3 regions of the Mesorhizobium sp. RIZ17 genome follow, and region 3 is predicted to be linked to each of the others. Evidence: riboswitches for the same ligand, from Rfam matches in the RefSeq annotation. Region 3 holds a riboswitch; each other region holds the start of a gene.
What was found. A riboswitch is a leader RNA that binds a small molecule or an ion and turns the genes downstream of it on or off. The one in region 3 is predicted to bind cobalamin.
Positions count from the first base shown of each region.

Region 1 (3,704 bases), 2.3 Mb from region 3:
TGATCCCGAGACGACCGCACTGCTGATCAACGGCGCCAGCAGCCAGGCCGCGCAGCGTATCGCCAATTCCGGTGACCCCGAAGCGACGTCGAAGAAGGCGATCGCGGCGTTCAAGCAACTGCTCGAAGGCTTGCGCAGAAAAACTTGACGGCACGTTTGGCTGACCAAGCCGCCGGGTTGTGCACTGGTTTCAAGCCCTCGCAACCCTGCCGTGATTGACAATCGATCGGGTGAGCGCATCCTCCCCAGCCATTCTCTTACAGCGCCGCGCGTTCTTTGAACGCGCAAAGGACGCTGTAAAACTTGATTTGGCGCATGATCCTTTTCCGAAAATCGATTCCGATTTTCGGGGTCATGCGCGGGTGGGAGAGTCGGGGCATGTGGGACTTCAGCATCGCCAGGTCGGTGTCCATCATGATGCGGACATGGCCGTTCATCGTCTTTCGCATGATCGTCTATTTCGGCATCACGGTCGCCTACATCATGGCGACCGGAACCGGCGCCAGCGTCGGCTACGGCGTCGGCCACATCTCGACCGACCCGGACGGACCGACGTCTTTCGCGCTCTGGGGCGGCGTGGTCGGCTTCGGCATCGTCTCGATCGCCGTCTACTGGATCCGCGAATACATTCTCTATGTGCTCAAGGCCGGTCATATCGCCGTCATGGTGCATCTGATCGACGGTCATGACGTTCCCGACGGCCAAGGGCAGATCGCCTATGCGAAGGAAGTGGTCACCCAGCGTTTCGCCGAGGCCAACATCCTTTTCGTCGTTGACCAGTTGGTCAAGGGCGCGATCCGCGCCATCACCGGCCTGATCGGCGGCATCGCCGCCTTCCTGCCCATTCCGGGCCTGAGCGGCCTCGTCAGCTTCATCAACACGGTGATCCGCATCTCGCTGACCTATGTCGACGAGATCATCCTCGGCTACAACATCCGCATCAATTCGAATTCGCCCTTCGAGACGGCGCGGCAAGGCGTCGTGCTTTACGCTCAGAACGGCAAGCACATGGTCAAGAACGCCGTCTGGCTAGCGGTGATCATGTGGGGCGTGTCCTTCGTCATCTTCCTGTTGATGCTGGCGCCCGCCGCCGCGATCCTCTGGGTCATGCCGGGACAGTTGGCCGGCTGGGCCTTCGTGCTGGCGATCGTGTTTGCCTGGGCCTTCAAGGCGGCCTTCATCGAGCCCTTCGCCATCGCCTCGCTGATGCAGGTCTATTTCGAAGCCATCGAAGGCCAGACGCCCAATCCCGAATGGGACCGCCGGCTCGCCGAGGCCTCGTCCAAGTTCAGGGAACTGCGCGACAAGGCGCTGGGCTCCTTCGGCGGCTCGCGCTGGGATACGCCTCGGGCCGCTTGATCACGGCTTCGGCGGGCTCCCAAGCCTCGCAATCGCCGATTTGAGCGGCGCTTCGCCGGCGCCGCGAAACGTCTCGCTCATCACCAGCTCCGGCAGCGGCAGGCGCTTGCCCCAGCCATGCGCCTCGAGGTCCGGTTTCGGCGCGAATTGCGACACGCGGCCGACGCACAGATAGGCGATCGGCGTGACATGCTCCGGGATCGACAAGAGCTGCTTCAGCGCCTCGGTCTCGATGATGCTGACCCAGCCGACGCCGACACCTTCCGCCCGCGCCGCCAGCCAGAAATTCTGCACCGCGCAGACGGTGCTGTAGAGATCCATCTCGGGGTTGTGCCAGCGCCCGAGCGGAGAGTCTTTCGAGCGCTGCCGGTCGCAGGTGATGCACAGGTTGAGCGCGCTTTCGCAGATGCCTTCGAGCTTCAGCTTGCGGTAGAGCGCCTGCCGTTCCGCCTCGATCGCCGGCAGTTCCTGTTCGCGCGCGGCGAGGAACAGATCGCGCACCTGCCGCCGCCTTGCCGCGTCGCGGATGACGATGAAGTTCCACGGCTGCATGTAGCCCACCGACGGCGCGTGATGGGCCGCGGTGATCAGCCGCGCCAGCACGCTGTCATCGAGATCGTCGGAGACAAAATGGCTGCGCACGTCACGCCTGGTGAACATCGCCCTGTAGACCGCGTCGCGCGCCAATTGGTCAAAGTCGTCGCCGCTCGTGGCGATCGCTGCTGCCGTCATCGCTTTTCCCCTTGCGATAAGCAGTCTCCCGCCTGACCAAGCGGAAAACCATGTCTGCCAGGCCGGTCTTCTGGCTCGGGATCGTCCCGCACCGGCGCCTTCCCGTCATCGACAGTGGCTCTTGCCGGCGCGGTCCCCCTCACAGCGTTGGGCACGCCACGGAGTTCAACCGTGTTCCCGATTCTCCCGCGTCGCGGGCACCAGGCAGCGACGAGACCTTACCGCGAAGCTTGCGCTGCGCCAATGGTGCCAGCGACACGGGTTGGCGCAATTTTCCCCAGCCATTCGGCTTTCAAACATGGTCATCCGTGCCGCCGGTGCCTAGATTAGGCGCCATGGCCACCCGTCTCTACACGCACCCGATCTTCCTGGAACATCTTACGCCGCCCGGACATCCCGAGCGGCCCGACCGCCTGCGCGCCATCGAGCGTGTGCTCGACGACGAGGCTTTTTCGGCGCTCGACCGCGTCAAGGCGCCCGAAGGCGACGAGAAAACCATCCTCTATGCGCACCCCGAGGATTTCGTCGAGCGCGTGCGCGCGGCGATCCCTGAGAACGGCATCGTCTCGATCGACGCCGATACCAGCGCCAGCCCGAAAAGCTGGCAGGCCGCGGTGACGGCCATCGGGGGCGCCAACGCCGCGGTCGACGACGTCTTCGAAGGCCGCGCCGCCAATGTCTTCGTCGCCGCGCGTCCGCCGGGCCACCATGCTGAAAAGACCACCGCGATGGGCTTTTGCCTGTTCAACACGGCCGCGATCGCTGCCCGCTACGCGCAGAAGAAGCACCAGGCCGAGCGCGTCGCCATCGTCGACTGGGACGTCCACCACGGCAACGGCACCCAGGACATTTTTTGGGACGACCCGTCGGTGCTCTATTGCTCGACGCACCAGATGCCGCTTTATCCCGGCACCGGCGCGAAGAGCGAGACCGGCGCCGGCAACATCGTCAACGCGCCGCTCGCGCCGCAGACCGGCAGCGACCTGTTCCGCGATGCCTTCCTGTCACGCGTGCTGCCCTCCATCGATGCGTTCGCGCCGGACCTCATCATCATCTCCGCCGGCTTCGACGCGCACCACCGCGATCCGCTGGCCGAGATCAACCTGACCGAGGACGATTTCGACTGGGCGACCGGCCAGCTGATGGAGCGCGCCGGGCGCCACAGCTCCAACAGGCTCGTCAGCCTGCTGGAAGGCGGCTACGATCTGCAGGGACTGGCATTTTCAGTCGCCGCCCATGTCGGGCGGCTGATGAAGGGATAGGGTATGGCAGTGGAAGGCAATGAGGACGTCAAGGCGATGAGCTTCGAGCAGGCGCTCGACGCGCTGGAGAAGATCGTCGACGATCTGGAGCGCGGAGACGTCCCGCTCGACCAGTCGATCAGGATCTACGAGCGCGGCGAGGCGCTGAAGGCGCACTGCGACCGGCTGCTGAAGGCCGCCGAGGACAAGGTCGAGAAGATCAGGCTGTCGCGCGACGGCAAGCCGGTAGGAACGGAGCCGCTGGACGCGGACTGAGGTGTATTGATATTCAGGTGAGGCCGGCCTGCAAATGGCAACTCCCTGCGCTTCCGATGCTCACGTACTTCAAGTACGCTCCGCTCCGGCTCTCGG
Region 1 covers NZ_CP147861.1:4,152,361-4,156,064, forward strand. Annotated here, with positions in the region: gene WDX12_RS19785 (TetR/AcrR family transcriptional regulator) at 1-148, shown strand, start outside; gene WDX12_RS19790 (hypothetical protein) at 379-1,359, shown strand; gene bluB (5,6-dimethylbenzimidazole synthase) at 1,360-2,091, opposite strand; cobalamin riboswitch at 2,135-2,311, opposite strand; gene WDX12_RS19800 (histone deacetylase family protein) at 2,427-3,353, shown strand; gene WDX12_RS19805 (exodeoxyribonuclease VII small subunit) at 3,357-3,608, shown strand.
Region 1: linked by a shared signal. The riboswitch ahead of bluB (5,6-dimethylbenzimidazole synthase) and the one ahead of WDX12_RS31695 (DUF1636 family protein) in region 3 are both predicted to bind cobalamin.

Region 2 (3,704 bases), 3.3 Mb from region 3:
TAGCTCTGCACCCACCCGTGTTGCGTGAAGACGAAGCCGCAGAGCTGCTCGGCGAAATACTGCACCATATCGTTGCGCTCGAATTCGCCGTGGACCAGCACGTCGAGTCCGATCTCTTCTTGCCAGCGAACGGCGGCTTCAATCTCTTTCTTCAGGAACGCCTCGTAGTCGACGTAACTCAGCTCGCCCTTGGCATGAGCTGCCCGCGCCTTGCGAACCTCGGCTGTTTGCGGGAAGGAGCCGATCGTCGTGGTGGGGAAGAAAGGCAAACCAAACGTGTCGGCCTGAAGCTTGGAGCGCACGTCGAATGCGCTCTTCCGGCGCGACATGGCGACCTTGATGCTGGCGACCCGGCCTTCGACGAGCGGATCATGCACCTTCGCGGATGTCGCGCGAGCGGCGGCAGCCTCAGCCGACGCCTCTAGTTCGGCGGCGACCGCGTCCCGGCCTTCAGCCAGGGCACGGGCGAGCACGACCAGCTCGTCGGTTTTTTGCGCCGCGAAGGCGAGCCACGATTTCACGTCCGCATCGAGTGCCGTCTCCATGTCCAGGTCGATCGGCACATGCAGCATCGAGCAGGACGGGGCGATCTCCACGCGGTCCAGCGGCCAGCCGGCGACGATCGGCTTGATGCGGTCAAGTATGGCAGGCAGGTTCGCGCGCCAGACGTTGCGGCCGTCGATCAGCCCGAGCGAGAGCACAAGTTCCTTCTGCGCGAGCCGGCCGACGGTCTCCAACTGCTCTGGAGCGCGCACGAGATCGACGTGCAGTCCCGCCACGGGCAGAGAAATTGCGGTCTCGAGATTGTCTCCCAGCGATCCGAAATAGGTAGCGACCATGATCTTCAACTCCGGTGCTGCTTTTGACAGCCGGCAGTAGGCGAATTGGAGCGCATCCCGTTCGTTGGGAACCAGATCGACCACGAGCGCCGGCTCATCGATCTGCACCCAATCGGCTCCCGCGAGCTTCAGCCTCCGCAGGAGCTCCTCGTAGACGGGCAGCAGCCGTGGCAGGAGCGCGATAGGGTTGAAACCTTCCTCAGGTGACTTCGCCAACTTGAGAAACGTAACCGGTCCAAGCAGGACCGGGCGCGTGTGGATGCCGAGCACCTTGGCCTCGAGGAAATGATCGACCGGTTTCGCCGACGAGAGGGCAAAGCTCTGATCGTCCGTGAGTTCCGGCACAATGTAGTGATAGTTGGTGTCGAACCATTTGGTCATTTCCATCGCGGCAAGGCCATGCCCGTTGGCCGCATGCTCGTTACCGGCATGTCCACAATCCGCGGCCTGATCTTGGTTGCCGCGCGCCATTGCGAAATAGGTATCGAGTGGGACCTCGCCGTCAGTCCAGGTGTATCGTGCCGGCACGGCGCCGACCATGGCGACGGTGTCGAGCACATGGTCATAAAGCGAGAAATCGTTGGAGGGGATTTTCGACACGCCGCGATCGTGCTGCTCCCTCCAACTGGCGGCGCGTAGCGCCTTCGCCGTCGCGAGCAGGTCGGCAGCGGGAGATTTTCCGGACCAGTAGCTTTCAAGCGCGAATTTGAGTTCCCGCCGTCGACCGATACGCGGCACGCCGAGCGTTGCCACTGGAATGTGTTGAGAGACAGTCATGCCATACCCCGATGGTTGGGGCGTGGGGACAAGGAACGCGCGAGCAGGCGGCACGAAGCCAGGCTACCGCGGCCACCGAGACACCCCGCCCGTGGACGTTGTTCGTCGTGGCAGGTCTCCTGGCTCGCGGGTCAAAGCCTCTGCCCGTCTTCCCGAGGCCGTTCGCCTCAGTGACACCAATGGGCTTGGCTCGCCGCTAACAGTTGCGGGGGCAGCGCCGGCATCGCACCGGCTTCCCTCTTAGCTCCGCTACAGCAGTGCCGCGCGGAGAACCACGACATGCGCACAATCACAGCAGCTTCGCTCCTTGTCAATACATATAACGAGATGTTTATGTGATGATGCGAATAATGCCCTTGCGCTGATCGGTCTCTTTCGCCCAAAGCCGCTTACGATGCCGCCTCTTATCAGTGCAGGCTCGGAGAGATCCTTGTCCCCATCGGCGACGCCGGATCAGATCGAGGTCGCCGGGCTCAAAGGGCGTAAAGTCGGGCCAGGTCGTCACGGTCAGCCGGGAATCCCGGTACTTGTTCCCGCTCGGCTTCGCTCAGCGTGCTTGCGCACTCGCCCATCAGCACGCTGATAACCATGTCCGGAAGCGGAAAGGAGAGGTGGCGCCTCAGGTCGGCGGACTGGGGTGGGCCGCCAGCGTCTCGAACAACTGCGCGGCGATCGCCTCGACCTGCTGCGCGAGCAGCTTCACCCTGCGATTGCTGAAGGCCGGCGCCACGATCGTGCGTAACCGGGCATGCTCGCCCCCCTCGTGCGAGACCAGCCACCCCGGCGAACCGAGAATCACCGAATCCGGGGTGAATGCCGCACTCTCTAAGCGACGGAAGGGCGGAAGCTGACCGGCAGGCGCTGCGGGAAGCGAATGACGTAAGACGGCATGTAGACGACGTCCTCCGCAGCGATGGTCAGCGCCAGATCCTCCAGCCGCCCGAACAGCGCGGGGAAGGCGCAGCGCAATTCCAGGCGCGCCAGCGCAGCGCCCAGGCAGGAATGCGGCCCCTCGCCGAATGACAAATGCGGGTTGTGCCGCCGGGTGACATCGAACCTGTTGGCGCCGGGACCGAAGGCCTTTTCGTCCCGGTTCGCCGCATGGAACGCCATCAGGACGGCATCGCCGCGGCGGACCAGGCATCCGTCGATCTCCACGTCCTGGGTGGCATAGCGGAACGGCAGATTGGCCGCTGAGCTGCCCCAGCGCAGGATCTCCTCGATCGCCTGTGACCACGGAACTTGGCCGCTGCGCACCAAGTGCAGTTGCTGCGGATGCGTCAGCAATGCCAGCACGCCATTGCCGATGACGCCGGCGGTGGTCACGAAGCCCGCAGAGAGCACCATGAACAGCATGTCGATGAGCTCGGTGTCGGAAACGAGCTCGCCTTTGTCACGCGCGACGATCAGGGCCGAAGCCAGATCATCGCCGAGCTGGCCCCGCTTGAGCGCGATCAGGCGACGGAAGAACTCCGGGATGCGCTGCCGCGTCTGTCGCACCTCTTCGCCTGTGGCGGAGGTGTTGGCCAGGCTGTAGGTGAGCGCGACGATCTCTTCGCGCTGTTCGTCCGGCAAACCGAACAGTTCGGCGATCACGTTGGTGGGCAGCGGAGCGGCGAACTCGCTCATCAGATCGGCACTGCCGCCGTGCTGCGCCATCTCGGCCAGGAGTCGATCGACGCATTGTTCGACCCGTGGCGCCAGCAAGGCGATACGACTGGGCGCGAAGCTGCTGGACAGCAGGCCGCGCAAGCGCCGGTGATCGGCGCCGTGCGCCGTGGTCATGTTGTCCACTTTGCATATCCCGATCAGCGGATGATCCTCGGGAATCTCGCCGTCCTGCAGCGCCCGCCACTGTCGCCAGTCCTTGTTGAAACGCTGGTCGGAAAGCATCTGCCTGAGCGTCTGGTGACGGGCTGCCGCCCAGGTCACCACATCGCCTGGCAGCGACACTCGCGCCATCCCCCCCTGCCGCAGAATCGCAGAAGAAAGACGATCAAGTTGCGTGGGAGCGGCCGGCACACCGATCACGTCGCAATGATCGTTTTCTACGCGCATGCCAACAACTCCTTTAAGAACCATCGCGGG
Region 2 covers NZ_CP147861.1:3,243,215-3,246,918, forward strand. Annotated here, with positions in the region: gene metE (5-methyltetrahydropteroyltriglutamate--homocysteine S-methyltransferase) at 1-1,592, opposite strand, end outside; cobalamin riboswitch at 1,709-1,908, opposite strand; partial or broken gene WDX12_RS15530 (cytochrome P450) at 2,183-2,475, opposite strand; gene WDX12_RS15535 (cytochrome P450 family protein) at 2,442-3,674, opposite strand.
Region 2: linked by a shared signal. The riboswitch ahead of metE (5-methyltetrahydropteroyltriglutamate--homocysteine S-methyltransferase) and the one ahead of WDX12_RS31695 (DUF1636 family protein) in region 3 are both predicted to bind cobalamin.

Region 3 (3,704 bases):
TGATGGCAGCGGGGCTTAGCGAGGTGATGGCGTTTTCGACGAAGGCCAGGGACGCCGGATCCTTGAGACTGGACACAAAGATCGGCACCGGCGCCAGGCTCTGCGAGCGCAGCGCGTCAACCAGTGCGTCGATCGGCGCGACGTCCGCGGCGAGAAGCATCGAACGGTAGAAGAGGATGGGGACGACGGGGGAACCGAGATTGTCGGCGTTGAGTTCCGCCGCCCCCCTCTCTGTCCTGCCGGACATCTCCCCCTCAAGGGGGGAGATTGCTCCGTCGTCGACGGTTTCGCCAATCGCGGATACCGCAGAAGGTTCTATCGTTGAGTTGGCAGAAGGGGCAACAGGCTCGGTGACGGCTGATCTCCCCCCTTGAGGGGGAGATGTCCGGCAGGACAGAGAGGGGGGCGAAGGATCGCCGACCTTTGAAAGGTTCGGCTTGTCAACAACACCAACTCCCGGCTGGTAAAACCCCGCCTTCGGCACGCTCACCGCTTCGGCGACTACCGCCTCCGCTCCCGCAAGCCGTGCCAGCCTTTCCACCAGCGCCGCCATGTTCGCCGGACCGCCTTCGCGGAAATAGCCGAGCAGGGCGTCGAGCTCGGGGCGCGGCAGGGTCGAGGCCTCGATCAGCCGCTGATCCTCGTCGTGGCTCTCGCCGGGCAACAGCGCGAGCTTGATGCCGCGCTCGCGCGCCAGCGCCGCGAGCTGGTCGCAGCCATAGCGCCACCAATCATAGCCGCCGAGGATGCGGACAAGGATGACCTTGGCATGGCGGGCAACGCTGTCGATCCACAGGTCGACCGACATCGGGTGGCGAAGGTCGCGCAATGCCGCCAGCCGCATCGAGGGCAGCCGCACCGCATCCGCCTTCCAGGCGGCTGCCAGGCCGGCCAGGTCGCTGTCGGTGAAGGACAGGGCCACGACATCCGCAGGCGTTTGCCTGAGGTCGATCGGCTCGGCGAGATCGTCGAGCGAAGCGGATGTGGTGGCGAGGATATGCATCGCGGTCCGAATTTGCCTCAGCCGGCGAGGATACGCTCGATCGCCGGGCGGTTCAGCCCCTTGAGGCCGATGACGACGAGCCGCGAGCGGCGGTCGTCCTCGGCCGTCCAGGCGCGGTCGTAGTAATGGTTGACGCGTGGGCCGACGGCCTGGAGCAGAAGCCGCATCGGCTTGCCGCCGACCTCGACGAAACCTTTGACGCGCAACACGTTTTCCTGCTCGGCGGCAAGGGCGACGCGCTTGGCTAGCTCATCCGGGTTGGAAATCGCGGGGATGTCGAGGACGAAGGAATCGAAATCGTCGTGCTCGTGGTCGAGCTCGTCGTCATGATGGGTCTTGCGGTTCTCGATGTCGTCCTCGACGGCGAGGCCGAGGCCAAGCAGCACGGACGGGTCGACCTTGCCTTGCGCGGTCGGCACGATTTTGACGGCGCGCGCTACGTGCTCGCCGATGACGGCATTGGCGCGTGCCGAGCCGGCCGCATCCATCAAATCGCTCTTCGACAGGATGATCAGGTCGGCGCAGGCGATCTGGTCCTCGAACACCTCCTCGACCGGATCGTCATGGTCGAGGGAATCGTCCGCCGCGCGCTGCGCCTGCAAGGCGTCCATATCGGAGGCGACCCGGCCGTCGGCCAGCGCCGGGCCGTCGACCACGGCAATGACGCCGTCGACGGTGACGCGGCTCTTCACGGTCGGCCACTGGAAGGCCTGGACAAGGGGCTTCGGCAGAGCGAGGCCGGAGGTTTCGATCAGGATGTGCTCGACCTTCGGTGTGCGCGACAGGATCTGGTCGAGCGCCGGCACGAAGTCGTCGGCCACGGTGCAGCAGATGCAGCCATTGGCGAGCTCGACGATGTTTTCCTCCGGACAGGCGTCGACGCCGCAGCCTTTCAGGATCTCGCCGTCGATGCCGACATCGCCGAACTCGTTGACGATGATCGCCAGCCGCTTGCCCTTGGCGTTTTCGATGAGGTTTCGGATCAGCGTCGTCTTGCCGGCGCCGAGGAAGCCGGTGACGACGGTGCAGGGAACACGGGAAACGGAAGCGTTCATGGTCAGTCCTTCAGCATGTCGAGGGGAGGGATGCGGGCAACCAGGCCGCGCTTGAGGGAATCGGGCCGGCCGCGCCAGGGGATCAGGCCGTCGGTCGAGGTGGCGAAGAGCTTTGCGCTGGCGACGAGGTCGGCGCCGCTGGCAGTGTTCAGATCGCCGAAGACGTAGCTCCAGCAGCCGTCGCGCAGCAGCGCGGCGCTCAGCCGGCGCTTGCAATTGCCGAGGCATTCTACGGTGCGGATGCGGATGTTTTCGCCCGATGCGGCGCGGCGCGCGTCCTCGGCAAGGAGGGTTCCGGCGCGCGGATGCGCGTCCGAGCCGGTCTCGTCGCGGCAGGAGGAACAAACGATGACGGTGACGCCAGCCGGCGCGTCGTCGGGCTCGGACGAAAAATCCGCTGCTTTAGCCGGGAAACTGCCGTTGCGATCCAAAACCATGCTCCTTGCCCGGAAAACCCGCCGGGCATTCGGATACTCAAAGTCTCAGACGGCAGGTCTCCTGGCTCGCGGGTCGTCGCCTTGAATGCCGCCTTCCCGGGACATCCCAGTGGTTTTCGGCTAAGGCTCGTCGCTTACAGTTGCGGGGACAGCCGCGGATTTGGGTTTTTGGCCCGCACCGCATTCCCTCTTGGCCCCTGCCGTTGCGGGTAGGGGACCGTCTAGGTCGGATTTAGGCTTTTGCAGGCGGCAGAGTCAACGCGCGGCTACGACACCGCGATGTCGGCCAGCGCCGGCCCGAGGTCACCGGCCGGTGTCACTTCGATCGCCTCCAGGCCGAGCCAAGCCTGCATCTGCTTCAACTCGTCGAAGAGCTGCGCGGCGGTTTCAGGCGGCGCCCCGACTTCGGCATAGGCGGCGTGAACGCGCAGCACTTTGGCCGGCCGGTCGGCCCTCAGATCGACGCGGGCGACGATCCGGTCGCCGAGCAGGAAGGGCAGCACGTAGTAGCCGTACTGGCGCTTTTCGGCCGGGGTGTAGATCTCGATACGGTAGCGGAAGCCGAACAGTTTTTCTGTGCGCGTGCGTTCGAAAACCACTGGATCGAAAGGGGCGAGCAGGGCGCGGGCCTCGATGCGGCGCGGGAAACGGGCATCCTTGTGGAGATAGGCTGTCTTGTCCCAGCCTTCGACCTTCACCGGTAGCAATTCGCCTGTTTCGACCAGTTCCTCGATGCGGTCCTTCGTGTCGCCCGGTGCAAGGCGAAAATAGTCGCGCAGGTCGCCATAGGTGGCGATGCCGTGGGCGCGAGCCGAGATGCGGAGCAATTCGCGATGCGCGTCCTCGACCGAGGGCACGGGCAGGTCAAGCACCGCCTGCGGCAAAACGCGCTCCGGCAGGTCGTAATAGCGTTCGAAGCCGCGCCGGTAGGCGGTGGTGATGCGGCCGGCCCAGAACAGCCATTCGAAGGCGTGCTTGGCCTCGCTCCAGCCCCACCAGCCGCCATTGCCCTTGTGGCCCTCGATGTCGGAGGCGGCGATCGGCCCGCGTTCGGCCACCTCCTTGTAGATCTCCTCGATCAGTTCGCCGCGCTCGCGGCCCCATTTGGCGAGGCCGATATACATTTCGTCGCCCTGCTCGGCGCGCTGCATGCGCCAACGTATCAACGGGTAGGTCTCGACGGGGAGGAACGACGCCTCATGCGCCCAA
Region 3 covers NZ_CP147861.1:6,495,555-6,499,258, reverse strand. Annotated here, with positions in the region: gene WDX12_RS31705 (cobaltochelatase subunit CobN) at 1-1,003, opposite strand, end outside; gene cobW (cobalamin biosynthesis protein CobW) at 1,021-2,058, opposite strand; gene WDX12_RS31695 (DUF1636 family protein) at 2,061-2,489, opposite strand; cobalamin riboswitch at 2,530-2,732, opposite strand; gene WDX12_RS31690 (winged helix-turn-helix domain-containing protein) at 2,762-3,704, opposite strand, start outside.